Regions from separate parts of the Kluyvera huaxiensis genome, predicted to be linked through region 3. Evidence: predicted binding sites of a transcription regulator. Region 3 holds the regulator's gene; each other region holds the start of a gene.
What was found. The regulator PurR, encoded in region 3, represses purine synthesis genes. The targets are predictions, from matches to a motif close to CANGCAAACGTTTGCNTG.

Region 1 (4,037 bases), on a different contig from region 3:
GTAATCGATACGATATTGGTCATTCACCGTGCCATCTTTTTCCAGCACGTCGATGGCACCAAAACCGTTTTCGACGATAAACAGCGGCAACTGATAGTGGTCATAGAACCAGTTCAGTGAGTAGCGCAGGCCCACTGGGTCAATCTGCCAGCCCCAGTCAGACTTCTGCACGAACGGGTTGGAAACAAGGCTGGTGGTTTCATCGTAGTCCAGCTGCGGGTTATCCGGCGTGGCTTTTGTCGCGAACGACATGTAATAGCTAAAGCCGATATAGTCGACGCAACCCTGGGTCAGCGCCTGACGGTCTTCGTCGGTGATATCCAGTTCAAAGCCGCGACGCTCAAAGTAGTTCAGCAGATGCTGCGGGTATTTGCCACGCACGTGTACGTCGGTGAACCAGTAACGGCGATGCATGGCGTTCATCGCCATCATCATATCGTTTGGCGCACAGGACAGCGGATAGATTGGGCACATCGCAATCATACAGCCCACCTGCAGCGCAGGGTTAATCTCACGTGCCGCTTTCACCGCCAGGGCGCTCGCCACCAGCTCGTAGTGCGCCGCTTGATACATTACCGGCTCGCGGTCTTCACCCGGCAGATACTTCAGGCCAGAGTTGGTGAACGGGGCGAAGTCTTCGTGGAAGTTAGCCTGGTTGTTGATTTCGTTGAACGTCATCCAGTACTTCACTTTGTGCTGGTAGCGAGTAAACACCACTTTCGCAAAGCGGACGAAGAACTCAATCAGCTTGCGGTTGCGCCAGCCGCCGTATTCAGTCACCAGATGATACGGCATCTCAAAGTGCGACAGGGTAATGACCGGCTCGATACCTAACTTCAGGCACTCATCGAACAGATCATCATAGAACTGCAGGCCCGCTTCGTTCGGCGTCAGCTCGTCGCCATTGGGAAAAATACGCGTCCAGGCAATGGAGGTACGGAAGCATTTATAGCCCATCTCAGCGAACAGTTGCAGATCGTCTTTATAGCGATGATAGAAATCAATGGCTTCGTGGTTTGGGTAGTTCTTCCCCGGCAGTACGCCGTCGGTAATTTCACGTGGTACGCCGTGCGCACCGGCGGTCATCACATCCGCGACGCTGGCGCCCTTGCCGCCCTCTTTCCAGCCACCTTCCAGTTGATGTGCAGCTACCGCGCCGCCCCAGAGAAACCCAGCTTTAAATCCAGACATATCTTTCCCTCGTTAATCAGTAAGTTATCGCTGCGAGTATTGCTGATTGAAATGATAAACCGCGCCAATCAGCCCGGCGTCATTACCGTGGCTGACCGTATCGATGTAGTCGGCGATACCGAACCAGGCCAGATGCTCACGCATCAGCGCCAGAAAACCGGGGCGTTCAACGATGCCGCCGCCGATGAGAATGGTTTGTGGATCAAACAGATTGACCAGGTTATAGAGCCCCGTTCCAATACCGTTGAAAAACTCTGCAACCAACCGCCGGCAGACGGCATCGCCCGCGTCGAAGCGGTCGAAGATCTCCTCGCCGGTCACTTCGTCCAGCGGTTTGCCAATATGCTGCGCATAGCGATAGCGCAGTACGCGCAGGGTGCAGTTTTCGTTCATTGAGTAGCGTCGAACATCGCGGGAGCCGGGACGTGAAGTTTGCATATAGCCAAATTCACCGGCGCGAAAACGCGCACCGTGCACCAGTTGGTTATTGCAGAAAATAGCGCCGCCGATGCCGGTGCCGATAGTCAGCACCAGGAAATTCGCCATCTCAGTCGCTTTGCCCTGCCAACGCTCGGCCAGCAGTACGCAGTTCGCATCATTCTCGATGGCGACGGGTAAACCGCAGCGCTCCTCAAGCCACTCTTTAATCGCGAAGTTGTCGAACCGACGGATAGCACCGCCCATCTCGATATAGCCGGTGTGCGGGTTAACGTAGCCCGGTGCGCTTATCGCGATACCGGTACACTGAGGATGTGCAGCAATCCAGGCTTCAATGGCTGAAAGAATTTGCTCACCGTCGCTATTGCTGATGGGCTGTTTTCCTTTTTCCAGCAATCCACCATTTGCATCGACTACGCCCATTTTTAACGCCGTACCACCAATATCAAAAGCAGCGATTTTCATTCCATTCATCCCTTCTGGCTGCGTTCAAATCTCTTGTTCGGTCATCTGTAACAAAAAACAGAAACCGGTTTCAGTCATATGATGTGGATTATGCACAATGGATGCAAGGACAAGGATGTACCCGGTTTCATTTTCGTGAGCAGTATCATATTCAACCAATTTAATTGCTGAATAGGTGGAAAAATCAGGTGTTAAAAAATGGGTGCAGAATAGGCTCGCAAACGTTTGCCTGGGCTGATAGAATTGCGCCGATTTTTCTTGCTAACGCAAACGCGTGGAGACTTAGCAGTGACCGACAAAACCTCTCTCAGCTATAAAGATGCCGGTGTTGATATTGACGCAGGAAACGCTCTGGTTGACCGTATCAAAGGGGTGGTGAAGAAAACTCGCCGTCCGGAAGTGATGGGTGGATTAGGTGGATTCGGTGCATTGTGCGCACTGCCGCAAAAATATCGCGAACCGGTGCTGGTTTCAGGCACTGACGGCGTTGGCACAAAATTACGCTTAGCGATGGATTTAAAGCGTCACGATACTATCGGTATCGATCTGGTCGCCATGTGCGTTAACGATCTGGTGGTTCAGGGCGCCGAGCCGCTGTTCTTCCTCGACTACTATGCCACTGGCAAACTGGACGTTGATACCGCAGCTAGCGTTATCAGCGGTATCGCCGAGGGCTGCCTGCAGTCCGGCTGCGCGCTGGTCGGCGGTGAAACGGCTGAAATGCCGGGGATGTACCACGGTGAAGATTACGACGTCGCGGGCTTCTGCGTTGGCGTAGTTGAAAAATCAGAAATCATCGACGGCAGCAAAGTTGCCGACGGCGACGTGCTGATTGCCCTTGGCTCCAGCGGCCCGCACTCCAACGGCTACTCTCTGGTTCGCAAAATTGTGGAAGTAAGCGGCTGCAACCCGGACACGACTCAACTGGAAGGCAAAACGCTGGCCGACCATCTGCTGGCACCAACCCGCATCTACGTGAAGTCTATTCTTGAACTGATCGCGAGCGTTGACGTCCACGCTATCGCCCACCTGACCGGCGGCGGTTTCTGGGAAAACATTCCGCGCGTTCTGCCGGATAACACCCAGGCCGTGATCGATGAATCCTCCTGGCAGTGGCCAGCCGTATTCAGCTGGTTGCAGGATGCCGGTAACGTCAGCCGTCATGAAATGTACCGCACCTTTAACTGCGGCGTCGGTATGGTGATTGCACTGGCTGCCGATCAAGCGGACAAAGCGATTGCGCTGATGAACGAAAAAGGTGAAAACGCGTGGAAAATCGGCTATATCAAAGCCACTGATTCCGAACAGCGTGTGGTCATCGAATAAATGAAAAACATCGTGGTGCTGATTTCCGGCAACGGCAGCAATTTGCAGGCAATTATCGACGCCTGTGAGCAAAAAAGGATTAATGGCACCATTCGGGCGGTTTTCAGCAATAAGGCCGACGCATTCGGCCTTGAGCGCGCGCGCGATGCGGGTATCCCGCAGCACGCGCTGGCCGCCAGCCAATTTGCTAGCCGGGAAGCATTTGACCGTGAGCTGATGCATGAAATCGACGCCTATGCCCCCGATGTTGTGGTTCTGGCGGGCTATATGCGTATTCTCAGCGCCGATTTCGTTCAGCACTATCAGGGGAAATTGCTCAATATCCACCCTTCCCTGCTGCCAAAATATCCGGGTCTGAACACCCATCGTCAGGCGCTGGAAAATGGCGACGCCGAACACGGGACTTCCGTGCATTTCGTTACCGAAGAGCTGGACGGCGGGCCGGTAATTTTACAGGCTAAAGTGCCGGTTTTCGACGGCGATGACGAAGATGAAATTACCTCGCGAGTGCAGGTTCAGGAACATGCTATCTACCCGCTGGTGGTGGGCTGGTTCCTCGATGGACGCTTGAAAATGCAGGACAATCATGCCTGGATTGATGGCGTCAGGCTGCCTCC
Region 2 (4,037 bases), on a different contig from region 3:
AGTTTGCTATCAGCCCGGGCCTGACCGACAATCTGCTGAAAGCAGCGACTGCAGGCACTATCCCGCTGATCCCGGGTATCTGCTCTGTATCTGAACTGATGCTGGGTATGGAACATGGTCTGAAAGAGTTCAAATTCTTCCCGGCTGAAGCCAACGGTGGCGTGAAAGCGCTGCAGGCGATTGCAGGTCCATTCTCTCACATCCGTTTCTGCCCAACTGGCGGTATCTCCCCAGCTAACTACCGTGACTATCTGGCACTGAAAAGCGTTCTGTGCATCGGTGGTTCATGGTTAGTTCCAGCTGACGCGCTGGAAGCTGGCGATTACGATCGCATCACCAAACTGGCTCGTGAAGCAGTTGAAGGTGCTAAGCTGTAAGATAACTGTCTGCCCGATTTGGTTTTCGGGTCGCAGATAAGAAGGGCGGGTATGCGCAAGCAGCCCGCCTTTTTTATTACCCTTGAACGATGACGGCAGCCGCGGCGATTTTTGCGCGCTCAACCGCTTGCTCCACGCTATCGCCCGTTGCCAGCGCCACGCCCATACGACGGGAGCCATCAATATCCGGTTTGCCGAACAGGCGCAATTGCACCCCAGCACCCAGCGCGTTCTGCACATTATCGAAGGTAACGTTACGGCTACTCAGCTGTGGCAGCAGTACCGCGGAAGCCGAAGGGCCGTATTGGCGAATTGCCCCCACGGGTAATCCGAGGAATGCTCGAACATGCAGGGCAAACTCAGAGACGTCCTGCGAAATCAGCGTCACCATTCCGGTATCGTGTGGGCGCGGAGAGACTTCGCTAAACACCACATCATCACCGCAGACAAATAGCTCTACGCCGAATAACCCGTAACCCCCCAGCGCCAGTACCACCTCACGGGCAATTTCCTGCGCACGCGCCAGCGCCAGCTCGCTCATCTGCTGCGGCTGCCAGGATTCACGGTAGTCGCCATCTTCCTGACGATGTCCTACTGGCGCACAGAAATGAACGCCATCGACCGCATTGACGGTGAGCAGGGTTATCTCAAAATCAAAATTCACCACCCCTTCAACAATAACGCGCCCGGCCCCTGCGCGGCCGCCCTGTTGAGCATACTGCCATGCCTGCGCCAGCTGCTCTTCATGGCGAATAAAGGTCTGCCCTTTACCGGACGAACTCATGACCGGCTTAACGATACAGGGGAGGCCAATATTCGCTACTGCCTGGCGGAACTGCGCTTCACTGTCGGCAAAACGGTACGCGGAGGTGGGTAATTTGAGGGTTTCAGCCGCCAGGCGACGGATGCCTTCGCGGTTCATAGTCAGTTTGGTGGCACGCGCACACGGCACCACGTGCTGGCCTGCCTGCTCGAGTTCAATCAGCGTATCGGTGGCGATAGCCTCAATTTCCGGCACGATAAAGTCTGGTTTTTCCTGCTCAACCAGCGCTTTAAGTACCATACCGTCGAGCATATTAATCACATAGGAACGATGTGCGACGTGCATTGCCGGGGCATCGGCATAACGATCGACGGCGATCACTTCGATTCCTAACCGCTGGCACTCAATGGCCACTTCTTTACCCAATTCACCTGAACCCAGAAGCATTACGCGCGTCGCAGCAGGACGCAAAGCTGTGCCTAATAACGTCATTACCTATTCCACCGTCTATCCAAAGTTTGGCACATTATAAACGAAAACGTTTGCGTCTGTCTTGGGATCAGCAAGCAGGAGAGGGTATCGCGTTAAATTTTCGCATCTTTATGCGGCGCAGACATATTCTGACATCCGCTCGCCTAGTCTGAATGTCGTACACGTTTCTATTGGAGGTCATATGTCAGGCTGGTTGAATCAACTGCAATCGCTGCTGGGGCAAAAGTCGGGTGAAGGGAAAAGTGGGCTGAATCAGATGCTGGTGCCTGGCGCTCTGGGCGGTCTGGCGGGTTTACTGATTGCCAGTAAGTCGTCGCGGAAAATGCTGGCGAAATACGGCACCGGTGCGCTGCTGGTCGGCGGCGGTGCGGTAGCGGGCAGCGTACTGTGGAACAAGTACAAAGACAAAATGCGCGGCAGTCCACAAACGGAAATGAAGTATGGCGAACCCGCCGCACCGCTCGATGTACGTACTGAACGGCTGATTTTAGCGCTGGTCTTCGCGGCGAAAAGCGACGGGCATATTGATGCGAAAGAACAGGCCGCCATTGAACAACAGCTGCGTGAGGCGGGCGTAGAAGAGCAGGGGCGAGCGCTCATTGCCCAGGCCATTGAACAACCGCTTGATCCGCAGCGTCTGGCCCGCGATGTCCATAATGAAGAAGAGGCGCTGGAACTGTATTTCATCAGCTGCGCCGCGATTGAGATCGATCACTTTATGGAACGTAGCTATCTGAATGCGCTGGGCGACGCCTTGAAGCTGCCAGTGGAGGTGCGTGAAGGCATTGAACAGGATTTACGGCAGCAAAAACAGCAACTTTAAATGACTTATTACAGGTTTTGCTTGCATCGTCGTCTAATTTGTCCACCCTTATAGGGTGTGACTAATACAGAAGAATAATGAGATGCCACCTAAAGCAAAACGGATACCCCACACCATGACCTTGCATGGTGATACGCGCGTTGATAATTACTACTGGCTTCGGGATGATTCGCGATCCCAGCCCGCGGTGCTTGACTATTTGCAGCAGGAGAATGCCTACGGGCGCGAGGCTATGTCATCGCAGCGCAGCCTGCAGGATCGCGTATTAAAAGAGATTATTGACCGCATACCGCCAAAAGAGGTATCAGCACCGTATATCAAAAACGGCTATCGCTATCGTCAGGTCTATGAACCGGGCCGCGAGTACGCGATTTACCAGCGCCAGGCGCTGGGCGAAGAAGCCTGGTCATTACTGATTGATGAAAACAAACGCGCCGCCCACAGTGAGTTTTATACGCTGGGCGGGCTAAATGTGGCCCCTGATAATAACCTGCTGGCGGTGACGGAAGATTTTCTCTCGCGCCGTCAGTACGGCCTGCGCATTCGCCATCTGCAAAATGAAACCTGGCTACCGGAAGTGATTGAGGGCGTTTCGCCGGGCGTAGTCTGGGCCAACGATTCACGCACGCTCTATTATGTGCGCCAGCATCCCGTCACGCTGCTGCCGTGGCAGGTGTGGCGTCATCATATTGGAACGCCAACGGTCCAGGACGAGTTGATCTATGAAGAGGCGGACGACGCGTTTTATGTCAGCCTGCACAAAACCTCATCGCGTAAATATGTGGTGATTGCGCTCTCCAGCGCGACGACCAGCGAAATGCTGCTGCTTGATGCAGACAAATCAGATGCCCAGCCGCAGTCCTATTTACCGCGCCGTAAAGATCACGAATACAGCATCGACCACTATCAGCAGCAGTTCTATCTGCGCTCCAACCGCGATGGCAAGAACTTCGGTTTATACCGCAGTGATAGCTGGGATGAGCATGCATGGCAAACGCTGATTGCCCCGCGTGACGCGGTCATGCTGGAAGATTTCACCCTGTTCCGTGACTGGCTGGTGGTTGAAGAGCGCGAACATGGCTTGATTCGACTACGGCAAATCCACCGCCACAGCCAGCGGGAAACGCAGATTGCTTTCGATGATCCAACGTACGTCACGTGGATTGCCTATAACCCGGAACCCGAAACGGCCTGTCTGCGTTACGGCTATTCGTCGATGACCACGCCGGATACGCTGTTTGAGCTGAATATGGACAGCGGCGAGCGGCAGGTACTTAAACAGCAGGAAGTGAAAGGCTTTGCCGCCAGTCGCTATCGCAGTGAGCGTTTATGGGTAACTGCCCGTGATGGCGCTCAGGTGCCGGTGTCGTTGGTCTATCGGCAGGAACATTTCCGCCGTGGTAAAAATCCGCTGCTGGTGTACGGCTATGGATCCTATGGCGCCAGTATGGATGCCGACTTTAGCAGTAGCCGCCTGAGTCTGCTGGACCGTGGCTTCGTCTTTGCTATCGCGCATATTCGCGGCGGGGGAGAGTTGGGGCAGCAGTGGTACGAAGACGGTAAATTCCTGAAAAAGAAAAAT
Region 3 (4,037 bases):
TTACTACATCGACTACCGCAACGCGCGTCCAAACTATCTGGAGCACTTCTGGGCTCTGGTGAACTGGAAATTTGTTGCTGACAATCTGGCGGCATAAGCCACGATCATCTGCGTCATCCGGTGATAAAAAAAGCAGAAGGTTAACCTTCTGCTTTTTCTTTAATTACTGGCTAACAACCGCCTCTTCGCCTCGGCTGCGGCTACTGAAGAAGACCACCAGCAGCGCCAGGCCGGCGACAATCGCGCCCATCACCGGTACAAAGCTGTAACCCAGACCACCGGAAATCACCGCACCACCGGCTACCGCACCCAGCGCATTGCCCAGGTTGAACGCGCCAATATTCACCGATGACGATAGCCCCGGAGCTTCATGCGCCACGCGCATCACCCGCATCTGTAGCGGAGGCACCACCGCAAAGGTTGCCGCGCCCCACACCACCATGCTGACGGCGGCCCCTATCTGCGTTTGCGCAAGGAATGGGATCGCCAGCATAATCACCATCAACAGCAGCAGGAAACCTTTCAGCGTCCCACTCACCGAGCGGTCAGCGAACTTGCCGCCCAAATAGTTACCAATTGAGAAGCCGACGCCAATTAACACCAGCATCAGGGTAATAAAACCAGAAGTCGCATGCGTAATGCTGTGCAGAACCGGTGAGATATAGGTATAGAGGGTGAACATCGCCCCCGCACCCAGCACGGTGGTAAGCAGTGCGGAAAGCACCTGTGGGCGAACCAGAACCGACAGTTCACGTTTAACATCCGGCTTTTCCCCCGCCCCGCCTTTCGGCAGAGACAGCCACAGGCTCGCGATTGCAATCACCCCAAGACCCGCTGTAGCCAGGAACGACATTCGCCAGCCAATTGTTTCACCAAGCCAGGTTGCCGCAGGAACGCCGCCAATATTGGCAATCGTCAGCCCCATAAACATGGTGGCGACCGCGCTGGCCTGCTTGTGTTTTGGCACTACGCTTGCCGCTACAACCGATCCCAGACCGAAGAACGCTCCGTGGTTGAGACTGGTAATAATGCGCGACAGCATCAGGGTGGTATAGTCCGGCGAAATAGCCGACAGCACGTTGCCCAGCGTAAAAATGGCCATCAGGAAGATCAGAGCGTTACGACGGCCGCGATGGGACAACAGCAGCGTCATCAGCGGCGCACCGACCATAACCCCTACCGCATAGGCGCTGATCAGCATTCCGGCCGCCGGTATGGAGACGTCAACGCCTTTCGCAATAACGGGCAGCAGCCCCATCGGTGAGAACTCTGTGGTACCAATACCAAATGCCCCGATAGCTAACGCTAGTAAGGGAAAGTTAATTTTCATGCAATGACTCCGTTTAGCCGCAGTCTGGACGCGGCCTGGCAACATAGTGCAAAAGCATGACATCAATCACAGAAAAACAGAAGTGTACAAAACTGCAAAAGATTATTGCGAAATGAGTAACAATCAGTCGTGAGGGAGCGGATGCCCCCTCACTGGGGAATTAATGCAAAATAGCGGTAAAACCTGCAGCGACGATCAGAGCCAGCGCAATAACGGTCGTACAGAGAGACAGTTTAAGATCGGTACTCATCAATTTTTCTCCTTTTGATTACCACAGTAAAACTGCGTTTAATCATTTTTGCACAGTTAATCGTAAAAATCTTCACAGATTTAGCAGGATGTTTGTTTTTGCTCTTCCACTTTGCGCCAGGATAAGTCAAAATTCGACGCTTATTTATGAGCGTACCGGCCATTGACCCCCTCCTGTCGTCCTGTATCGTTTCCCGGCGAATCACAATCACTAAGATTGTGCCAGGGTGTGTGAAGGCAAACGTTTTCCTTTCGATTTTATCAGGGGCAGGCCAGGGTCTGGAGTGAGATGGAATGGCAACAATTAAAGATGTAGCGAAGCGCGCAAACGTTTCCACTACAACCGTATCACATGTAATTAACAAAACGCGTTTTGTCGCTGAAGATACGCGCGAAGCCGTGTGGGCGGCTATCAAAGAGCTGCATTACTCACCGAGCGCCGTTGCCCGTAGCTTGAAGGTCAATCACACCAAATCGATTGGTTTGCTGGCCACCAGCAGCGAGGCCGCCTACTTTGCCGAAATTATCGAAGCCGTTGAGAAAAACTGCTTTGAGAAAGGCTATACCCTGATTCTCGGCAACGCGTGGAACAATCTAGAAAAGCAGCGCGCTTATCTGTCGATGATGGCGCAAAAACGCGTCGATGGCCTGCTGGTCATGTGCTCTGAGTATCCAGAACCCCTGCTGACTATGCTCGAAGAGTATCGTCACATTCCTATGGTGGTGATGGACTGGGGTGAAGCTAAAGCTGATTTTACCGATTCGGTTATCGATAACGCCTTTGAAGGCGGCTATATGGCTGGTCGTTACCTCATCGAGCGCGGCCATCGCGATATTGGCGTGATCCCTGGCCCACTGGAGCGTAACACCGGCGCAGGTCGTCTGGCGGGCTTCATGAAGGCAATGGAAGAAGCGCTGATCAACGTCCCGGCTAGCTGGATTGTTCAGGGCGACTTTGAGCCCGAGTCAGGCTATCGCGCGATGCAGCAGATTCTGTCTCAGCACCCGCGCCCTACCGCCATCTTCTGCGGCGGTGATGTGATGGCGATGGGTGCGCTCTGCGCCGCCGATGAGATGGGGCTGCGCGTGCCGCAGGATATTTCACTCATCGGTTACGATAACGTGCGCAACTCCCGCTTCTTTACGCCGGCGCTGACCACCATTCACCAGCCAAAAGATTCGCTCGGTGAAACGGCCTTCAATATGCTGATGGACCGTATCGTCAGCAAGCGCGAAGAGTCGCAGTCGATTGAGGTGCATCCACGCCTTATCGAGCGTCGCTCCGTGGCCGACGGCCCGTACCGCGACTACCGCCGTTAATTTTCCAACGGACGCCTTACACGGGCGTCCGCAACCACTCCTCGTTTAACGTCTCACTGTCCCCCAGATACTCCAGCAGCCAATTTAATGCTGGCGAAGCTTCGCTTTGCTGCCAGGTCACACAGCAAGCCGCATCCGGGAAGGGATTTTCCAGCGTCAACGCCACCCACTCCCCGCTATCCAGCCACGGCTGCGCCCGATGTCCGGGGACCATTGCGGCACACAGCCCTGCTGAAATGCAGGTTTCCGAGGATTCCCAGTCCGGTACTACCACCCTCTTTTGGTTATCCAGCAGCCAGGTCGTACGTTTGGGTAATGAACGCGAGGTATCTTCGCGCACCAGCGATGGCCAGTTGCGCAACACTTCATCGCTAAGCGGGCCTTCCATCTTCGCCAGAGGATGGGAGCTCGCCACCACGCAGTGCCAGTTCAGCATGCCCATATCGCGAAAAGCAAAGCGCCCACCGACCGGAATGGCCTGGGTGGCGCCAATCGCTAATTCCACGCGTCCATCAGCCAGGGCGTCCCACACGCCGTTGAACACTTCCTGAAAAACAATCAGTTCAACATCGTTAAAATGACGGTAAAAATCGACAATCAGCTGGCGGGTACGTTCCGGTTTAACGATATTATCGACGGCAATGGCTAACTGCCCGCGCCAGCCGTTAGCAATCTGCTGGCATTGCTGGCGCGTGATCTGCATTTTTTTGATGACAGAGCGCCCTTCCTTTAAAAACCATGCTCCCGCGGGCGTTAATTCAACATCCCGATGGCGTCGTTCAAACAGCGGGACCGCCAGCCACTCTTCAAGCTGACGCACCGTATAGCTAACCGCTGAAGGCACCCGGTGCAGCTCCTGCGCTGCCGCGCTAAAACTACCATTACGGGCTACCGCATCAACCACTTCCAGAGAATATTCAGACCACATTTTTTGCCTGCAAAAAATTTGAACCCATGACTCAAATATTAGCGTTTCACAACCGCTATTGCACTCTCTACACTCTGCCGGACTATTTACTAACGATAAAAAGGGCGATTTATGCAACCTGGGAAAGGATTTTTAGTCTGGCTCGCGGGACTCAGCGTGCTGGGCTTTTTGGCGACCGATATGTACCTGCCAGCCTTCGCGGCCATTCAG
Region 4 (4,037 bases), on a different contig from region 3:
TGCGGCCGGCAATCGCCTTCAGCTCCGCCAGCGCGGCGAATTCTGTGGTGGCGTCGCCTACCTGCGGCGGCGTAGCAAGCTGGATATCTTTCGGCACGATCTGTCCAATCAGTGCGTTTAATGATTCCGCGCCAACTGTTTTGAGCATCTCTTGCTGCTGCTGGGCATCCGGCCCGATGTGACGTTCAATAAACGCGCCACGGTTTTCAAGCTGGCTTAAAGTCTGTGTCATGAGCGATGGTTCCTGAAACGTGCGGTGAATCGTGATTGTCTGACTGATTGGTCCGATGGCGCAGGCCAACCTGTTTTCGTAGGCCGGATAAGGCAACGCCGCCATCCGGCATACTGCGCCGATCGTCTGATGGCGCTGGGCTTATCAGACCTACCCCGACCCGAAGGCCGGGTAAGGCATTACATTATTCGTCTTCGAGCAGAGCTTCGTATGCGGTCGCATCCAGCAGCGCGGCAACTTCGGCTTCGTCGCTGGCTTTGATTTTGAAGATCCAGCCACCGGCGTACGGTTCGCTGTTAACCAGCTCAGGAGAGTCGCCCAGCTCATCGTTGACAGCAACGATTTCGCCGCTGATTGGCGCGTAGATATCGGATGCCGCTTTAACGGATTCCGCGACCGCGCAGTCGTCGCCCGCGCTCACGGTTGCGCCGACTTCAGGCAGATCAACAAACACCATGTCGCCCAGTAATTCCTGCGCATGTTCGGTGATGCCTACGGTGTAGCTGCCGTCAGCTTCTTTGCGCAGCCATTCGTGTTCTTTACTGTATTTCAGTTCTGCTGGTACGTTGCTCATCAAGAAATCTCCAGAATAATAATCGGTTACGCTACGGACTTACCGTTGCGTACAAAAATAGGTTTAGTGACCTTTACCGGCATTTCACGGTTACGGATTTGTACAATCGCCGTCTCGCCAATCCCTGCCGGGACGCGGGCCAGCGCAATACTGTGGCCTAACGTTGGCGAGAACGTTCCGCTGGTGATAACCCCTTCATGGGCATTGCCGTTGGCATCGGTAAAGCGCACCGGCAGTTCACCGCGCAGCACACCTTTTTCAGTCATGACCAGACCAACCAACTGCTCGGTACCTTTTTCGCGTTCCAGCTCCAGCACTTCACGACCGATAAAGTTACGGTCGGCCGGTTCCCAGGCGATAGTCCAGCCCATGTTGGCCGCCAGCGGAGAGATACTTTCGTCCATCTCCTGGCCGTACAGATTCATGCCGGCTTCCAGACGCAGCGTATCGCGCGCGCCAAGACCACAAGGCTTCACGCCCGCCTGTACCAATTTCTGCCAGAAATCAGCGGCCTGCTCTTTTGGCAGCGCAATTTCGTAGCCCGCTTCACCGGTGTAACCCGTGGTGGCGATAAAGAAGTCGCCCGCCTGTACGCCAAAGAAAGGTTTCATTCCTTCAACCGCATGACGCTGTTCATCGCTAAACAAGCTGGTCGCTTTCGCCTGCGCGTTCGGGCCCTGCACCGCAATCAGCGACAGATCGTCACGGACAGTGATGTCGATAGCGTATGGTTCGGCGTGTTGGGTAATCCAGGAGAGGTCTTTTTCGCGGGTGGCTGAGTTGACGACGAGGCGGAAATAATCTTCGGTGAGGTAATAAACAATAAGGTCGTCAATCACGCCGCCCGATGCATTTAGCATACCGCTATAAAGCGCTTTACCGGGTTTGGTGAGCTTGGCGACATCATTCGCCAGCAGGTAGCGCAGGAACTCGCGGGTCCGGCTGCCGTGAAGATCAACGATGGTCATATGCGACACATCGAACATCCCGGCGTCAGTGCGCACCGCGTGGTGCTCATCAATCTGCGAGCCATAGTGCAGCGGCATCATCCAGCCGTGGAAATCTACCATGCGCGCGCCACATAACACGTGCTGGTCATACAAAGGCGTTTGTTGAGCCATCATGTCCTCGTTGAATATATCGCACCACAAAACCTAACGACGACGCCTCTTCAGGTGCCGACGCAAACGTTCTCTTTTCCTTGAACTTACCACTGAACACCGTGCTAAACCATCAGGAAAAAGGGGACATCACATTAGCTTATGACCAAAAGCCGCGAAAAAGCATACAGAATGATTGACTACAAAAAAGCGAAATACACCACATATAATTAACAACAATGGCGATAGATTCAGCATAAGATGATATTTCATGCGGAAAACGAGGCGTGTTTTCCGTAACATGAAAACGAGCGGATTAAAAAATCTAATGCGAAAAACAACGTGAAATTAGATTTTTTCAAATGAGGAGTCAGACTCCCGGCGGGGCCACCGGGAGCAAAAGTGTGATCGACTTAACGAAGCCACTCTGGCAGGTCATTCAGGCCCATCGCCTGACGAATCAGCTGTGGTTTCACGCCGGGAAGGGTATCCGCCAATTTCAGGCCAATGTCACGCAGCAGTTTTTTCGCCGGGTTTTCGCCCGCGAACAGTTCGCGGAAACCCTGCATCCCCGCGAGCATCATCGCAGCGCTGTGCTTACGGCTGCGCTCATAGCGACGCAGATAGAAATGCTGGCCGAAATCTTTCCCTTGCGCATGTAAACGCTTGAGCTCATCGATAAGTTCAGCCGCATCCATAAAGCCCAAATTGACACCCTGCCCGGCTAACGGATGAATGGTGTGCGCCGCGTCGCCTACCAGCGCCAGACGATGCGCAGCAAACTGCCGCGCGTAGCGCCCAGTCAGCGGATAGATTTGCCGTTCACTCTCGACCTTGCACAGCCCCAGACGATTATCAAAGGCAATATTCAGCGCCTGGTTAAACTCGGCCTCGCTGGCCTGCTGCATCCGTTCGGCTTCCTGCGGCGATAACGACCAAACGATAGAGCACAGGTTTGGATCGGATAACGGCAGAAACGCGAGAATTCCTTCACCATGGAAGCACTGACGCGCCACCGCATCGTGCGCATCTGCAGTGCGAACCGTCGCCACCAGCGCATAATGGCGATAATCCCAGAAGGTCAGCGGAATATCAGCTTTGCTGCGCAGCCATGAGTTTGCACCATCAGCGCCAACCACCAGGCGAGCGGTCAGCATATTGCCATCTTTGAGCGTCAGAAAGGCTTCATTCTCGCCCCACACCACTTGCTGAAGTTCGGCAGGAGCCATTAGGCTTACGTCAGCACAACGCTCGGCTTTCTGCCATAAAGCGTGATGAATCACTGCGTTCTCGACGATATGACCGAGATGGCTGTAGCCCATACTGCGATCGTCAAACGCAATGCGACCAAAACTGTCTTTATCCCACACTTCCATACCGTGATAGCAGCTGGCGCGCTGGGCGACAATCGCCGACCAGACGTCCAGCTTTGACAGCAGTTTTTCGCTACCAGCATTAATGGCCGACACACGCAGTGCGGGTGGCGCATCGGCTGCTAGTTCGTGTGGCAACGATTGCTCCAGCACCGCAACCCGCAGGCCGCTGCCCTGTAAACCGCAGGCCACCGCCAGCCCAACCATTCCACCGCCTACGATGGCAACATCAACACTCTGCACATTAACTCCTTAAACTGCTTCTAGCGGGCGACCCAGCCCAGCGTCCGCTGCGCCAGCACATCGCGTGCGGGGGTAAACAATTCCATCGCCATCAGCCCTGCGTTACGCCCGGCAACCAAAGGAGCCCAACGATTAGCGAACAGATGTACCAGGCTATCGGTGACGCCGATAGTCGCGGATTTATCCTCCGCGCGCTGGCGTTGATACTGACAAAGTAGCGCATAGTCACCGATATCCTGCTGGGCGTTATGCGCCTGTGTCAGCGTTTCCGCCAGCGTCATCACATCACGCATACCGAGATTAAACCCTTGCCCGGCAATCGGATGCAGCGTCTGCGCGGCATTACCAACCAGCGCCAGTCGGTGCGATACCGTTCGCGTAGCGGTGGTCAACGACAGCGGATAGACGCTACGTGCACCTGTTTGCGTGATTTGCCCTAAGCGCCAGCCAAATGCCTGCTGCAACTCATGGCAAAAACGTGCATCGGACCAGCTTAAAACCTCGTCATGGCGTTC

Region 1: purM (phosphoribosylformylglycinamidine cyclo-ligase) is a predicted target of PurR. The motif match lies at 2,309-2,326, and genes of this name have one in related genera.
Region 2: purT (formate-dependent phosphoribosylglycinamide formyltransferase) is a predicted target of PurR. The motif match lies at 1,672-1,689, and genes of this name have one in related genera.
Region 4: gcvT (glycine cleavage system aminomethyltransferase GcvT) is a predicted target of PurR. The motif match lies at 1,987-2,004, and genes of this name have one in related genera.

What each region holds. Positions count from the first base shown of each region.
Region 1 covers NZ_JBEFLV010000002.1:108,724-112,760, reverse strand. The annotation lists gene ABOC97_RS02655 (6-phospho-beta-glucosidase) at 1-1,191, opposite strand, end outside; gene bglK (beta-glucoside kinase BglK) at 1,216-2,094, opposite strand; gene purM (phosphoribosylformylglycinamidine cyclo-ligase) at 2,383-3,420, shown strand; gene purN (phosphoribosylglycinamide formyltransferase) at 3,421-4,037, shown strand, end outside.
Region 2 covers NZ_JBEFLV010000022.1:30,026-34,062, forward strand. The annotation lists gene ABOC97_RS19485 (bifunctional 4-hydroxy-2-oxoglutarate aldolase/2-dehydro-3-deoxy-phosphogluconate aldolase) at 1-377, shown strand, start outside; gene purT (formate-dependent phosphoribosylglycinamide formyltransferase) at 454-1,632, opposite strand; gene ABOC97_RS19495 (tellurite resistance TerB family protein) at 1,814-2,455, shown strand; gene ptrB (oligopeptidase B) at 2,538-4,037, shown strand, end outside.
Region 3 covers NZ_JBEFLV010000001.1:71,915-75,951, reverse strand. The annotation lists gene sodB (superoxide dismutase [Fe]) at 1-97, shown strand, start outside; gene ABOC97_RS00410 (MFS transporter) at 164-1,330, opposite strand; gene cydH (cytochrome bd-I oxidase subunit CydH) at 1,491-1,580, opposite strand; gene purR (HTH-type transcriptional repressor PurR) at 1,874-2,899, shown strand; gene punR (DNA-binding transcriptional activator PunR) at 2,916-3,827, opposite strand; gene punC (purine nucleoside transporter PunC) at 3,939-4,037, shown strand, end outside.
Region 4 covers NZ_JBEFLV010000009.1:90,571-94,607, forward strand. The annotation lists gene gcvP (aminomethyl-transferring glycine dehydrogenase) at 1-232, opposite strand, end outside; gene gcvH (glycine cleavage system protein GcvH) at 417-806, opposite strand; gene gcvT (glycine cleavage system aminomethyltransferase GcvT) at 833-1,927, opposite strand; gene ubiI (FAD-dependent 2-octaprenylphenol hydroxylase) at 2,320-3,522, opposite strand; gene ubiH (2-octaprenyl-6-methoxyphenyl hydroxylase) at 3,543-4,037, opposite strand, start outside.